DNA from 3 places in the Rossellomorea marisflavi genome. Region 2 is predicted to be linked to each of the others. Evidence: riboswitches for the same ligand, from Rfam matches in the RefSeq annotation. Region 2 holds a riboswitch; each other region holds the start of a gene.
The links. Region 2 has a riboswitch for thiamine pyrophosphate ahead of thiT (energy-coupled thiamine transporter ThiT). Riboswitches for the same ligand answer to the same signal wherever they lie in the genome.
Positions count from the first base shown of each region.

Region 1: another riboswitch for thiamine pyrophosphate. It lies ahead of tenA (thiaminase II); the one in region 2 lies ahead of thiT (energy-coupled thiamine transporter ThiT).
Region 3: another riboswitch for thiamine pyrophosphate. It lies ahead of K6T23_RS07795 (ABC transporter substrate-binding protein); the one in region 2 lies ahead of thiT (energy-coupled thiamine transporter ThiT).

Region 1 covers NZ_CP081870.1:2,293,161-2,298,057, reverse strand. Annotated here, with positions in the region: gene K6T23_RS12010 (sensor histidine kinase) at 1-777, shown strand, start outside; gene K6T23_RS12005 (response regulator transcription factor) at 774-1,373, shown strand; TPP riboswitch at 1,825-1,933, shown strand; gene tenA (thiaminase II) at 2,034-2,735, shown strand; gene K6T23_RS11995 (thiamine phosphate synthase) at 2,735-3,352, shown strand; gene thiO (glycine oxidase ThiO) at 3,349-4,488, shown strand; gene thiS (sulfur carrier protein ThiS) at 4,472-4,630, shown strand; gene K6T23_RS11980 (thiazole synthase) at 4,632-4,897, shown strand, end outside.
Region 2 covers NZ_CP081870.1:444,166-449,062, forward strand. Annotated here, with positions in the region: gene K6T23_RS02355 (hypothetical protein) at 1-221, shown strand, start outside; gene K6T23_RS02360 (ZIP family metal transporter) at 353-1,168, shown strand; gene K6T23_RS02365 (hypothetical protein) at 1,366-1,668, shown strand; TPP riboswitch at 1,723-1,827, shown strand; gene thiT (energy-coupled thiamine transporter ThiT) at 1,889-2,482, shown strand; gene K6T23_RS02375 (DedA family protein) at 2,592-3,245, shown strand; gene K6T23_RS02380 (threonine/serine exporter family protein) at 3,299-4,060, shown strand; gene K6T23_RS02385 (threonine/serine exporter family protein) at 4,081-4,536, shown strand; gene K6T23_RS02390 (DUF2500 domain-containing protein) at 4,587-4,897, opposite strand, start outside.
Region 3 covers NZ_CP081870.1:1,455,560-1,460,456, forward strand. Annotated here, with positions in the region: gene K6T23_RS07785 (aldo/keto reductase) at 1-868, opposite strand, end outside; gene K6T23_RS07790 (phosphotransferase enzyme family protein) at 960-1,805, shown strand; TPP riboswitch at 1,858-1,967, shown strand; gene K6T23_RS07795 (ABC transporter substrate-binding protein) at 2,049-3,026, shown strand; gene K6T23_RS07800 (thiamine-binding protein) at 3,033-3,326, shown strand; gene K6T23_RS07805 (ABC transporter permease) at 3,323-4,084, shown strand; gene K6T23_RS07810 (ABC transporter ATP-binding protein) at 4,081-4,827, shown strand; gene K6T23_RS07815 (TatD family hydrolase) at 4,811-4,897, shown strand, end outside.

The sequences.
Region 1 (4,897 bases), 1.8 Mb from region 2:
TATAAATTCGTCCTCCAGCATGAGGTTTTCCTCTCTCAGTTTCCTTTTATCCTGATCATTTGGATCAGTGTGATTCTGCTTCCTTTCAATATTTTCAATCGAAACAAACAAGGGCAGTTAGAAGAGCAACTCGAGGACGCCAATAAACGGATCTCGGAATTGGTGAAGCAGGAAGAACGGCAGCGGATCGCAAGGGATCTCCACGACACCCTGGGTCAGAAATTATCATTGATCGGATTGAAAAGTGATCTTGCCAGAAAGCTGGTTGAAAAGAATCCGGAGCAGGCGAAGAGCGAGCTCATGGATGTCCAGCAGACGGCACGGACGGCGTTGAGCGAAGTCCGGACACTCGTATCACAGATGAGGGGTATCCGGCTCGAGGATGAATTCATCCGGATCCGTCAGCTCTTGTCAGCTGCCGACATCCGGTTCATCCCTGAATACGAGGAACCGCTCCCCAATATATCGCTGTTCCTTGAGAATATCCTCAGTATGTGCCTGAAGGAAGCCGTTACAAATATCGTTAAGCATAGCGGCGCCACAGAGTGTACACTCAGGGTGGTGGAAAGCCATGATAGCCTTAGATTCGTTCTTTCTGATAACGGTAAAGGCATCCCTAAGGATTACCGCAAATCAAAAGGGAGCGGATTGATTGGAATCCGTGAGCGGCTCGACTTCGTGAACGGAGAGCTTGGAATCGAAGGAGAAGATGGCACCACTCTGACAATGATCGTGCCTAAAGTAATAAAAGATACAAACAGGGAGGGTTACAATTGATTTCAATCGTGATTGCAGAAGATCAGAGGATGATGCTGGGGGCCCTTGGTTCCCTCTTGAACCTCGAGGATGATATGGAAGTCGTAGGGATGGCAGGAGACGGGGAAGAAGCGCTCTCGCTCGTTCGGGAACTACGTCCTGATATATGCATGATGGATATCGAAATGCCCAAGATGACCGGCCTGGAAGCAGCAGAAAGACTGAAAGACACGGACTGCAGGGTCATCATCTTGACCACCTTTGCACGATCAGGGTATTTTCAACGCGCCCTGAAGGCAGGGGTGAAGGGATATCTTCTGAAAGATAGTCCCAGTGAAGAACTGGCTCAATCCATACGTCTCGTCATGGACGGTAAGAGGATGTTTGCACCAGAACTCATGGATGATGTCTATGGGGAAGAAAATCCATTGACCGATCGTGAGAAAGAGGTCCTATGGCTCGTCGCAGATGGGAAAAACACGCAGGAAATCGCCGATGAACTCAGTTTGAAGGCAGGGACCGTCCGCAATTATATCTCAACCATCCTTGAAAAACTAGGCGTGAAAAATAGGATCGAAGCCATTACCCAATCGAAGGAGAAAGGCTGGTTCAAGTGAGTTGTTTTTTTGCACTGAACAAAAATGATGATCCCCGACCTGAAACCACCCTTCACCATGGGTAGAACCGAAGGAACGGGTAGACAACTTGACCTGCTTACAACAATGATCAGAAAATCAAACGTATATAAAGTCCTTCTTTTCTTTCTACGGTAACTTCCACTTTTCACTACAGAGTGTTAGAAGCGGAAGCCAACTGACTCCAACGTGCCAAGCGGGCAGGGTGAAACCCTGCAAGAATGAGGAGGCTCACCGCACATCCCGTGGAAAGCGGTTGGCCGCAGCGAAGAGTACGGACTCCTACTTATCACATGCCAATCCAAAAACTAATAGAAATTATATAACGCCACACCTTTGAACGATTTTATAGGATAAAAGCAGTTTCTTCCTTGGATGGACTTGACAATCCATCTCTTCATGATAAGATAGCATCGAACTCAACTTACATATGACGATCCACTAGGGGGGCCCTTAATAGCGGCTGAGATTGAAGTGAAACTTCAAGACCCTTTGAACCTGATCTGGTTGATACCAGCGTAGGGAAGTGGCGCTTTGAGGGTATTTCCATCCGTTTTATATTCTCAAAAAGCCATTTTCCACCAACTATGTGGAAAATGGCTTTTTTTCGTTTCAGTGGATCGTCAGGAGGAGGAAAAAGAAATGAAGTTTTCAGAAGAATTACGGCTGGCTGCAGATGATTGCTGGGAAGCGAGTTTTCAACACCCTTTCGTACAGGGGATCGGAGATGGTTCCCTGCCGCTTGAGAATTTTAAATTTTATGTTTTGCAAGATTCCTATTACCTGACCCATTTTTCAAAAATGCAGGCACTGGGAGCTTCAAAAGCGGCCGATCTTCAAACTTCTGCCCGGTTGGCTGCACATGCACAGGCAACATTCGAAGCAGAGCTTTCTCTCCATGAAGGGTTTTCTAACAAACTCGGAATCACAGAAGAAGAAAAAGAGCGGTTCGTCCCATCTCCGACTGCGTACGCTTACGCTTCACACATGTATCGGTCTGCTCAGGTCGGTGACTTGGCTGATATCTTGGCTGCCTTGCTTCCTTGTTACTGGCTTTACTACGAGGTGGGAGAAAAGTTGAAAGGAAGCTCTCCGGAAGAGCCTATCTACCAGGAGTGGATCGCCACCTACGGAGGGGAATGGTTCAGGGAGCTGGTCGAGGAACAGATCCAACGGCTCGATGAACTGGCAGAGCGCGCAAGTTATGATCAGCGTGCTCGTATGAAGGAACTGTTCATCATGAGCAGCATCTATGAACTGCAGTTTTGGGAGATGGCTTTCACCCTTGAGCGGTGGCCCTTCCAGGAATTACTGACGACCGTCCGATCCGGAGCTGGAGCTTGATGGTGAGACCCCATCCGGAGTTTCACATCATCACTTCGGGAAAGCAGGTTCCGCGAGAGGTCATCCATATTTGTACTCGTGTGCATCACCTGGTGGATGCCATTCACCTGAGGGAAATCAATTGGTCATCACGCTGTTTATATGACACCATTATCGCCCTGCTTTCAACCGGGGTGCCTGCGGGGAAGCTCGTGGTCAATGATCGTGTAGACATAGCATTGTTGACGGGGGTTGAAAGAATTCAGCTGGGATCCCGGAGCGTCAAGCCATCCCAAATCAAAAAGGCATTCCCGACTATTAAAATCGGAGTCTCCGTTCATACCCCGGTCGAAGTAGAAGCGGCAAGGAAAGCAGGGGCAGACTCCGTCATCCTGGGGAATGTATACCGTACTGATTCTAAACCTGGAAAAGCCGGTATCGGTGTGGGTGCGATCAGCACAGTAAAGGATAGATTGCCCGTGGTTGGAATAGGTGGAATTACGCCGAACAACGCGGCTGAAGTGATCCGTGCAGGGGCAATGGGCATCGCCGTGTTGTCTGGTGTCTTTCTCAGCCGGGATCCGCTGAGAGCGGCCGAGGAATATCGATTATCTATAAAGGGAGCTGAAGTACTATGAAGCGTATCATTATTGTCGGTGGGGGTGTGATTGGTCTATCCATCGCCTTCGAGCTTGTGAAGAAGGGATGCAGCGTCACCCTTTTGGAAAAAGATACGCTTGCATGTAAAGCCACAGGTGCAGCAGCGGGAATGCTGGGGGTTCATACTGAAACAAGGGGAAACCCATCCATGACATCCCTTGCCAAAGAAAGTCGGAATCTCTTCCCTGACCTTGCTGATGAACTTCTGGACTGTTCAGGGGTCGATATCGGTTTAAAACAAAATGGAATGATCATCCCGGCTACGACCAACAGGGAACAGCACCTCCTCCGAGGGGAAGCGAATAGTCCTGAAGGAGTAATGGAGCACTTACGATGGCTGGAAGAAAGAGAGTTAAGGGAAATGGAACCATCCTTGTCCCATTCGTTCATTGGTGGTCTCTTTATTCCCCGTGACGGGAACGTTCTCGCACCGCGACTGTCCGAGGCCCTGTCTATATCGGCTGCAAGCAAGGGGGCGGTACTCCATGAAGGCACCGAAGTAGAATCCCTGATCATGGAAGGTGGAACAATCCTCGGGGTCAACACTTCGAGGGGTCGTCTTTACGGTGATGAGGTGGTGGTAGCGGGAGGGGCATGGAGCCAGCACATCCTGCGACGGTTAGAAATCGTCCTGGACGTGGTCCCGGTGAAAGGGGAATGCATTTCCTTGGTTCCTAAGGAAGGATGTCTGAACAGGACGATTGTGACAGATGACCTGTATTTGGTACCGAAAGCAGATGGCACTTTGACGATCGGGGCCACCGAACAAGAGGGATCATTCAATGAGGATGTATCTGCTGAAAGTGTTTCGAGTTTACTTGCCAAGGCATGCACCATAGCACCGGATCTTGCTGACGCAGTATGGAGAAAAGCCTGGGCAGGCACCAGGCCGAAAACATCTTCCCGGCTTCCATACATCGGTAGGGTTCCGGATGTGGAAGGACTGTCATTGGCGACAGGTCACTACCGGAATGGGATCCTTCTAGCCCCGATTACTGGCGTGCTGATGGCAGATTTACTGATTGATAAGGACTTTGAAAGGGGCTTGGGTCATGAATATACTTGTCAATGGAATAGAGACCATGATTCCGCATCATGTGAATTCGGTCGATGACCTTCTTATCCATCTTACGATCGGTGATCGTAGGGTGATTGTGGAGTGGAACAAACAGATACTGAAGAAGGATGAGCATGAGGATATTAAATTGAACGCTGGCGATCGGGTAGAGATCGTCCATTTTGTAGGAGGCGGATGACATGTTGAAGATAGGGATGTATGAATTTCAATCAAGATTGCTCCTCGGAACGGGGAAATATCCGGACCAAGAGATTCAGCGACAGGCGGTGGAAGCGTCCGGTGCAGAGATCCTCACTTTTTCAGTCCGGCGCTTGAACGTATTTGATCCCCCTGGAGAAAATGCCTTGGAAGAATCAGATCTCGGGCGTTTTACTTTACTGCCCAATACTGCCGGAGCGAAGGATGCCGCGGAAGCCGTCCGCCATGCGCAGCTTGCCAAGGCATC
Region 2 (4,897 bases):
ATCGGGTTCTTCCTTTTTCAGAAAGTTTCGAGGGGATGGCCCAGAGCGAAACCCTTAAAATCATCCCCTTCTTCTTCGTGGGGGGAGCACTGGCGGGTCTGCATTACCTGGTACTCAAGATACCTTTTGGGATCTATGGGTATGCGGTGATTGTCACTGCGGTCAATCTTGTTTGTTGGAAATGGCTGATCAACGGTCGAAATGAGCCGGAACGTCTTTAGGCGTTTCCGGCTTTTTGCCATGCGCGGAAATTCATTCGTATAACACCATTTGCAGCTATAGGCATATACATAGGGAAGAATGGGTAACGTCGAAAAGGGAATGATGATAGAGGACGAAAGGGGAGAGCTTCATGTTCCTTGATTGGTTAGGCGGACTTAATCCTGCTCTACAGGCGCTTTTCGGAGGAACGGTGACTTGGGGACTTACAGCATTGGGGGCCTCTGCGGTCTTCTTTTTCAGAAAGATTGAGAAACATACATTGAATATGATGCTTGGCTTTGCTGCGGGGGTCATGATTGCAGCGTCCTTCTGGTCCCTTCTTGCTCCTTCCATCGAGTTCAGCGAGCAGAACGGGCAGATTCCGTGGCTTGCACCGGCAGTCGGTTTCCTTCTTGGAGGACTTTTCATCCGACTCCTGGATTTTGTCGTCCCCCATCTGCATCTCGGGAATGCATCGGAAAAGGCGGAGGGACCACCGACGAAGTTCAAGAAATCCACGCTCTTATTCCTTGCCATCACGCTTCATAATATTCCGGAAGGCCTTGCCATCGGGGTGGCATTCGGGGCTGCGGCACTCGGCCTTGGCGATGCGACCCTGATCGGGGCCATCGGTCTTGCCATCGGAATCGGGATTCAGAATATGCCGGAAGGGGCAGCATTATCCATTCCTCTCAGAGGAGAAGGGATGTCCCGAAGGCGGGCTTTCAACTACGGTCAGATGTCTGCCATCGTAGAGCCCATTGCGGCAGTCATCGGAGCGGCAGCCGTGCTGATGATCCAGCCGCTCCTTCCGTATGCCTTGGCATTCGCGGCAGGGGCCATGATATTCGTCGTTGTCGAGGAGTTGATACCGGAATCCCAATCTTCAGGAAGCACAGATCTCGCCACCCTGGGTCTGATGGCAGGGTTCGTGGTCATGATGATCCTGGACGTATCATTGGGTTGAGAGAGAGTACCCTGAAATTTCAGGGTGCTTTTTACATGCTTGTCATGGTCGCTTTACCACGAATGGTGTCGGACTATCTGAAAAAAGAGTCAAAAGACCTATTATCGGTGAATCTTTTTGTCATATCATTCAGATTCTTTTATACTATACTATAAAGGGATTCATTTAGTATGAAAGAACTGGTTGGAGGGGATGGAATGAAGCTGATCGCCGAGTCGAAGAAGACACTGAGCATTCTTTTGGTTGCAATCCTTTTCGTGACAGCAAACCAGATTCCTGGAGTACAGCACGTCACGGCGCGCATCGCGACCAACGTGTATATCAACTTTAAGTATGAGCATTTGAAATTATCCTATGATTCAGTCGAATATTCCCCGCAGCTCGGCGACTACTCCGTAGCGTATAAAGACGGGGAGGGGAAGCGGTATGGCTTCATGGTCACTCCGAAAGCCATGCCGATCTTCATCCGCCATGATCCGTTGGAGCCTGCACCAGAATGATTTTGCCCTTTTCCCGCTCTTCCGTTATAATGGACAGGTAATCAATTTCATAAACGTAACCACAAGGGGAGCCTTTTTGCTGAGAGTGAACGGTTGATCCGTTCTGACCCTTTGAACCTGTTAGTTAGCACTAGCGTAGGGATGTGGAAGGTAGTTTTCTGCCTTGTTGTACATACATTCTCCCTAATGGTTTCGTTCATAGAAAAGGGGGATTTTTTTTATGAAGAATATGAAGCTCATCGTCTTGATCGAAGTGGCGATCATGGCGGCCCTGGCCGTCGTGGTCGATCTGATTCCATCCATCAAGCTCACACCGTCGATTTCTTTCAATGTGGCCATGGTGCCGATCTTCCTGTTGGCATTCAGAAGGGGCTTCAAGGCTGCCACCCTGGCCGGGTTCATCTGGGGATTGTTACAGGTCGCCCTCGGGGAAGCCTGGGTCGTTCATCCGGTACAGGTCTTCCTTGAGTATTTCGTGGCTTTCGCCTTTATCGGTGGGGCTGGACTATTCAGCAGCCGGATCCAGAGCGCTGTGCGCGATGGGAGGAAGAAGGGGCTGCTGAGTTGGATGCTTCTCGCTATTTTGGTCGGAAGCGTGGCCCGTTATTTCTGGCATTTCATTGCGGGTGTGTTCTTCTTCGGATATTTGGCGCCGGATAACCTGTCGCCGATTCTGTTTTCATTTGCTGCCAACGGAGCTTCGATGCTCGGTTCGGCGATACTTTGCGCCATTGTTTTATGCGCGCTGGTGGCTACAGCACCCCGACTTGTCAAAGTCGAGGATGGACGTTCCGTCAATCGTAAAGCTGCGTGAGTGTGAAGATCGGCCGAGGCCGGTCTTTTTCTATTGTGCTGGCGGGGGTTTCGCTTGGGGAGAGCAGGGGTAAATGAACAGGAATAGGACTATGGAAGGAGGGGTGATCATGACGGAATATATGCTGGAGGCTGCCCAGGATTGGGGGGTGTGGGGGATTCTCCTCTCCCTCTTCATCGAAGGGAGTGCCTTCCCATTTGTAGGTACGTTATTCATCGTGACCGTCGGGTTCTTGTTGGAACTATCGTGGCTTGAGCTCTTTTTCGTCTCTTTTGCAGGAAGTGCCCTCTACGTCTTAGGGAGCTATATCCCTTACTTCCTTAGTTATAAGCTCGGTGAAAGGGTGGAGGCACGCCTCAGCCCTGAACGCAGGCAAAAGCTTCGGTCTGCACAGGATCAGTTCACGAAGTATGGCATTTGGAGCGTGGCGATCGCGAGTCCTCTGCATCTGGGGAATGTCGTCCCATTTGTTGCAGGGATGTCCAAGATGGATGTGAAACTCTATTCCTTCCTCACCATGCTAGGGATCACGCCCTCCACCTTCCTCCTTCTCAGTTTCGGGAAATTTTACGGAGGAGATCCTGAAACCGTCATGCGTACAATCGATCATTATCAAAACCTCGTGGTCGGCGCTATCATCGCTGCCACGGTCGTATATGTCCTCTATAAATGGAAGTGGAAGCCCCTCAGGAAAAAAAGTTCCGTCACAGACGGCGGACCCTCTTCGATAAAGAACGATGATGAGTCCTCATTGCGAACATAATTCCTTTCCTTTAAACTAAACCTATTCTTAAATCAATCGTGTGGAGAGATTCTATGGAAGCAAAAATGATGCGAAGATACGATATCATGGAGGTATGCCTCCTTGCAGGGAAAATCATGCTGCAAAGCGGCGCTGAAACGTACAGGGTGGAAGATACCATGATGCGGATCGCAGCCTCCTACGGGATCAAGGAATCCCACAGTTATGTGACGCCCACGGGTATCATCTTTTCAATTGAAACAGAAGAACCGACCAAGACGAAATTGATCAGGATCAACGAGCGCTCCACGGACCTTGAGAAAGTGACGCTCGTCAATAGCCTCTCCAGGCAGATCAGCAAAGGGCATCTGTCTGTGGAAGAGGCCTTTCATGCGCTTGAGAAGCTGGATGAATCGGATCTTTCCTATCCGTTCAAGCTTCAGCTCCTGGCAGCCACCATTGCGAGCGGCTGTTTCCTGATCATGTTCCTTGGATCCTGGAATGACTTTATCCCGGCAGCCATTACGGGCGGTGTCGGTTACATCTGCCTGATCTATTTCCAACGGGTCGTACCGATCAAGTTCTTCTCCGAGTTCTTGGCTAGTCTGATCATCGGCATGCTTGCCTTTGGATTCGTCCAGTCAGGTATCGGGCATCAGCTGGATAAAATCGTCATCGGCTCCGTCATGCCCTTGGTACCGGGGCTGTTGATCACCAACGCCGTCAGGGATTTGATGGCAGGTCATCTTGTATCCGGCCTGAGCAAAGGGGCAGAAGCGTTTCTGACGGCGTTCGCCATCGGTGGCGGGGTTGCGGTTGTCTTCACATTGTTGTAACGGAAGGGGAATGAAGAGTGATGTTTGTTGTTGAACATATGGTGACGAGCTTCATTTCGGCTGCCGCTTTCGGAATCATCTTCAATGCTCCGAAGCAATCGCTGTTCAAATGCGGCATCGTCGGGATGCTCGGATGGATGATCTATATCGTCCTGTTCACCTTTGAAATCGATACCGTCATTGCCACGCTTGCGGCTTCGTTCGTCGTGGCGGTGGTATCGCAGATATTTGCCAAGATGTACAAAACCCCGGTGATCATCTTCAGTGTTGCCGGGATCATCCCCCTTGTTCCGGGGGGCATCGCTTATGATGCCATGAGGAACTTTGTCCAGAATGATTACAATATGGCCATGAACCTCGCAGCTAAAGCATTCATGATCTCAGGGTCGATTGCAATCGGTCTCGTCTTCTCCGAGGTCATCAATCAGGTGATCCGAAACGCAAAGCTCAGTTCCTCTGCGCGCAGGATGAGATGAAACATTATAGAGAAGAAGAGGGTGCCGGTCGCGGCACCCTCTTTTCCTACTTATTCGCTTTTCCTTTCGAAACCGAGATAGCGAGTGCCCTGGAAGGTAAGGAGTCCTTCGTCACCTTCTGCAAGCATGCCGTATTCTGGGCCCTTGACGTGCATCTCCATCCGATCGCCGCTTTCCACTTGAAATGTCATGTAATAGCTGGTGTGTGCCCGCGAATCTCCGCCGCCGCCGTGAACCTCTGTCCGCTTCGACACGACTTCGGCCCTGGATGACAGGCGCGGAGACTGATTGTTCCTACTCCATTCGCCCACACCTTTGAAAACCTGAATCAAGATAACACCTAATATAACGACGAAACCTA
Region 3 (4,897 bases), 1.0 Mb from region 2:
TTTCGAACCACTGGTCGTGGTTTAGGGTGATGTTCAGTGAGTTGATGGCTGATTGGATTCGTTCTTTTTTGCCTGAACCGACGATCGGCATGATGCGGGCAGGATGGGTGAGAAGCCAAGCATAAAGGATTTCGTCGATTCCGTTGGCGTCTGTTTCGCCCTGTACTTTTTCAAGTGCAGCACGCAGGCGGTCGGCTTTTTCATCGCCTTGCTTGAAGATGGCTCCTCCAGCAAGAGGTGACCAGGCCATTGGCGGCACCTTCTTCTCCTGACAAAGGTTCAACGTGCCGTCTTCGATGTTTTCAAGCTCGTAAGCAGATAGTTCAATCTGGTTAGTCACGAGAGGGAACGGAAGATGTGCCTGCAACATGGACCACTGGTGATGTTTGAAATTCGAGACACCGAAATGTTTGACCTTACCGGCGTCTTTTAACTGAGTGAAGGCGTCTGCTACTTGTTCCGGATCCATGAATGGATCGGGACGGTGAATCAACAGGACATCGATAAAGTCAGTTGACAGGTTCTTGAGTGACTGATCCACAGATTCAAGGATATGGGATTTCGATGTATTGTAATGGTGGGTACGATGCTGCGGTCGTTGTTCGGAAGGAATGACGATTCCGCATTTAGTGACGATCTCCATCTGGTCCCGCAAAGAAGGCTTCAGTGAAAGGGCCTCTCCGAACAGCTCTTCACATTTGTACGAACCGTATAGATCTGCGTGATCAAATGTCGTAATGCCTTGTTCAAGATCATGCTCGATCAATGAAAGGGTTTCTTCTTTTGTATAATCCCAGTCTGCAAGTCTCCAAAAACCATGGATGATCCTTGAGAAACTTAGGTCTTCTGTGATTTTGATTCTTTCCATCGCGCATTCCTCATTTCATGCAATTGGTATGTATGGTGGTTAGGCAGTCATACTAATGAATATCTTACTACACAGACGGGTGGAACACGAAATGCTAGACCTTATTAACGCATTTTTTTCTGAAGAAGATGCAGAAGAGTTCAAGGTGAAAAAGATAAGTGAAAGCGTGTGGGTTGCTCATGGTCCCGAGGGCATCTTTTATATCAAGCGGAGGACGGAGTTGAAGTTGGAAGAGAAGCTCACCTCCTATCTTCATCAGCGGTCCGTCCGGGTGGAGATGCCTCATCCCGCAAGACATGGGGGAAACATGTTCTGGGCGGATGGATGCGGGTACGCCTTATACGCATGCATTCCCGGAATCCGACCGGGATGGGAAGTTCCGATCATGTCAGCTGTCGGAAACACGTTGGCCAAGCTTCATTCAAGTTTCATGCACTTTCCGTTCAAAGGAGTCAAAACGTGGGATATCTCCCTTCATACGTGGGAGTGGATCCTTCAATCCGGCCATTCACCTGTTGCCAGGTGGGCGCGGACCGTTGTGAAGCAATTTTGCAGTTTGGACCTTGAACGAGGAAAGCAGCTGGTGCACGGTGATGTTCACCCCGGGAATCTCCTAGTCGATGAAGAAGGGGATGTTGGCATCATCGACTTTCAGCGGCTTCGTGTCGCCAACCGCATGGCTGACATTGCTTATTTCTGCGCACACCTCATCATTCACAACGGTATATCATGGCCGTTGATCACCGCATTCTTAAAGGGGTACGGTGCTGAGTCAACATTCAGGGAAGGAGACGGTGCACGATTCATGCATCATCTTACCATGTTCATCGTTCAATATACCTTTTATCTACGTAAGGAACCCTTCGCTGCATTTTCCCAGCTCATAGAGGTATCCGAAGCGGTTGAAGATCTGATGTCCCCTTCAAGTAATGCTTGAAAACCATAAGATACTATGGCAAAGTAGGAATGAAAGATAACGCCCGATATCGTGATTATTGTAGGGGGACCGGTGTGGCCGGTTGAGAGTGCATCCATCAGATGCTGACCCTTTGAACCTGAACTGGCTCATACCAGCGTAGGAAACAGATCGTAGACAGAATTCTTGTTTAATGATGCGTCCTAGGCCCATGAGCCTCGGGCGTTTTTTTCTGTACATATTTTGTGAAGGGGCGTATGCATCTTGAGAAAATGGCTCATGGTCGTAAGTTCAATCCTTCTGCTGACTGCTTGCAGTGCAGGAGGAGCTGAAAAAGACAAGCTCAAAAAAGTATCGGTCGTCCTTGATTGGACTCCGAATACGAACCATACCGGTTTGTATGTGGCAAAAGAAAAAGGATATTTTGAAAAGCAAGGACTGGATGTCGACATCATCATGCCAGGAGAGGCTGGTGCTGACCAACTGGTGGCATCGGGAAAGGCGGACTTTGGTGTAGGGTATCAGGAAGGTGTCACACAGGCAAGGGTACAGGATGTACCGATCGTCTCGATTGCTGCCATCATCCAGCATAATACATCCGGATTCGCAGCTCCGAAGGACAAAGGGATCACCAAGCCTGAAGATTTCGAAGGCAAGACCTACGGTGGATGGGGTTCTCCCGTAGAGGAAGCCGTCATGGGCTCGATCATGAAACAGGAAGGAGCCGACGTGAAGAAGGTCAACTTCGTGAATATGGGGGACACAGACTTCTTTACGGCTGTAAAAAGGGATATCGACTTTGCCTGGATCTTTTATGGCTGGACGGGAATCGAAGCCGAACTCCGGGGGGAAGAACTTGATATGATGTATGTCAAAGATTACTCGGATAAGCTTGATTACTATACTCCTGTCCTCACGACGAACGAATCCCACATAAAGGATGATCCTGACACGGTCAAAGCATTCCTGAAGGCAGCAACGGAAGGATATGAGTACAGCATCGAACATCCGGATGAAGCAGGCAAGATCCTTCTGAAAGAAGCACCCGACCTTGATGAAGAGCTCGTCATGAAAAGCCAAGAATGGCTTGCGGCGAAGTACAAAGACGATGCGGAGAGATGGGGAGAGCAGAAAGCGGAAGTATGGAAGAACTACGCTGATTGGATGTTCGATAATGGACTTCTGGAAAAGAAACTTGATAGTCAAAAAGCCTACACAAATGAATTTTTACCTGGAGAGTGAGTATAAATGGCAAATGCATTGGTCAGTATTCAAATCATCCCGAAAACAAAGAATGGTGAAGATGTCATCCCTTATGTGGACGACGCGATCGCAGTCATAGAAGAATCAGGAGTGAACTATGAAGTGAATCCTTTAGAAACGACAATGGAAGGTGAACTCAGCGAGTTGTTCAAGATCGTGGAGCGCATGAATGAGAAGATGATCACGAGGGGAAGCGTGAATGTCATCTCTCAGATCAAGGTTCTCTATCAGCCTCAAGGCATCGAGATGACGGATCTTACCGGTAAATACCGTTCATGATGAACGGAATAAGGAAGGGATGGCGGCCGGTTTCGGCCCTCATCCTTTTATTCATCTTCTGGCAGGTGGCGGTGACGGTGTTCACCATCCCCCAATGGTTGCTGCCATCCCCTATGAAGGTTGTTTCCGAAGGCTTGGCCTCCTGGGACTCCTTCCGTATCCATCTTACTTCGACAGTCGGGCTCTCCGTTTCCGGGTTCTTGATCGGATGTGCGGCGGGTATCGCTGTGGCTGTCACACTGCATCTTCTTCCAGGGGTGAGGGAGGCAGTCTATCCGCTGATGATCTTATCGCAAAACGTCCCCATCATCGTCCTTGCACCTCTACTGGTCATATGGTTCGGTTTTGGCCTGCTGCCTAAATTCCTGGTAATCACGCTTGTGTGCTTCTTTCCGATAGCGGTTTCCACCATGGACGGGTTCAGACAGACGCGACGCCAATATATTCACTATATGAAAATGGCGGGTGCCGCCAAGGGGCAGATCTTCAGGAAGGTGGAATGGCCACATGCCCTTCCATCCATCTTTTCAGGTCTGAAGATTGCGGCTACATACAGCGTCATGGGAGCCGTTATTTCTGAGTGGCTTGGTTCTCAGAAAGGAATTGGCGTCTATATGACGCTTGCTTCCTCGGCATTCAGGACCGATCGTGTATTCGTGGCGATCTTCGCCATCATGATCTTGAGCTTGTTGTTTTTCAGCATCATCGTCCTGCTGGAACAATGGTGTGTGAAAGGGAAGAAGGAGGAATTGAAATGAGCGAGCTTCACATCACGTCATTATCGAAACACTTCGATCACCAACCTGTCCTACAAAATTTATCCCTTCAGGTTGAAGAAGGGGAGTTCGTCTCTATCCTTGGCCCTTCAGGAAGCGGAAAAACTACGCTCTTCCATTTGATCGGTGGGATGATGGAGCCGGAAGAAGGCTCCATTGTTCTCAACGGGGAGAAGATCAACGGTAAGAGTGGCTTCATCAGCTATATGCCGCAGGATCACGCGTTATTACCTTGGAGAACGGTTCTCGGAAATGTGATCCTGGGTCAAGAGATTCATGGGAGGAAGGACGAGGCACGGGCAAAAGAGTGGATCGCGCGCGCCGGCCTCTCGGGTTATGAGGCGGCGTATCCCGATGAACTATCCGGTGGGATGAAGCAAAGGGTCGCGTTCATCCGGGCCCTGATGAGTCCACAATCCCTGCTGTGCCTTGATGAGCCGTTCTCCAGTCTGGATGAGTTCACAAGGCTTGATATGCAAAAATGGCTCTTGGATATCTGGGATGAGGATAAAAGATCAGTTCTCTTCATCACCCATAACATTGACGAAGCCCTTTTCCTATCAGACCGGATTATTGTTTTATCAGGTAAACCGTCAAGCGTACAGAAGGAATTCCGGGTACCCTATCTACGCCCAAGGGATGAACAAATTATTTTAAGCGCGGAATTCCTCGAGTACAAAAAAGAAATCTTCCGGGAGTTGACGAAGTATGTTCAACATGATTGATGCACACATCCACTGGGATGCATATTCTCCCGGGCAACGCACGGGAATCCTTGATTCTCTCGATACACAT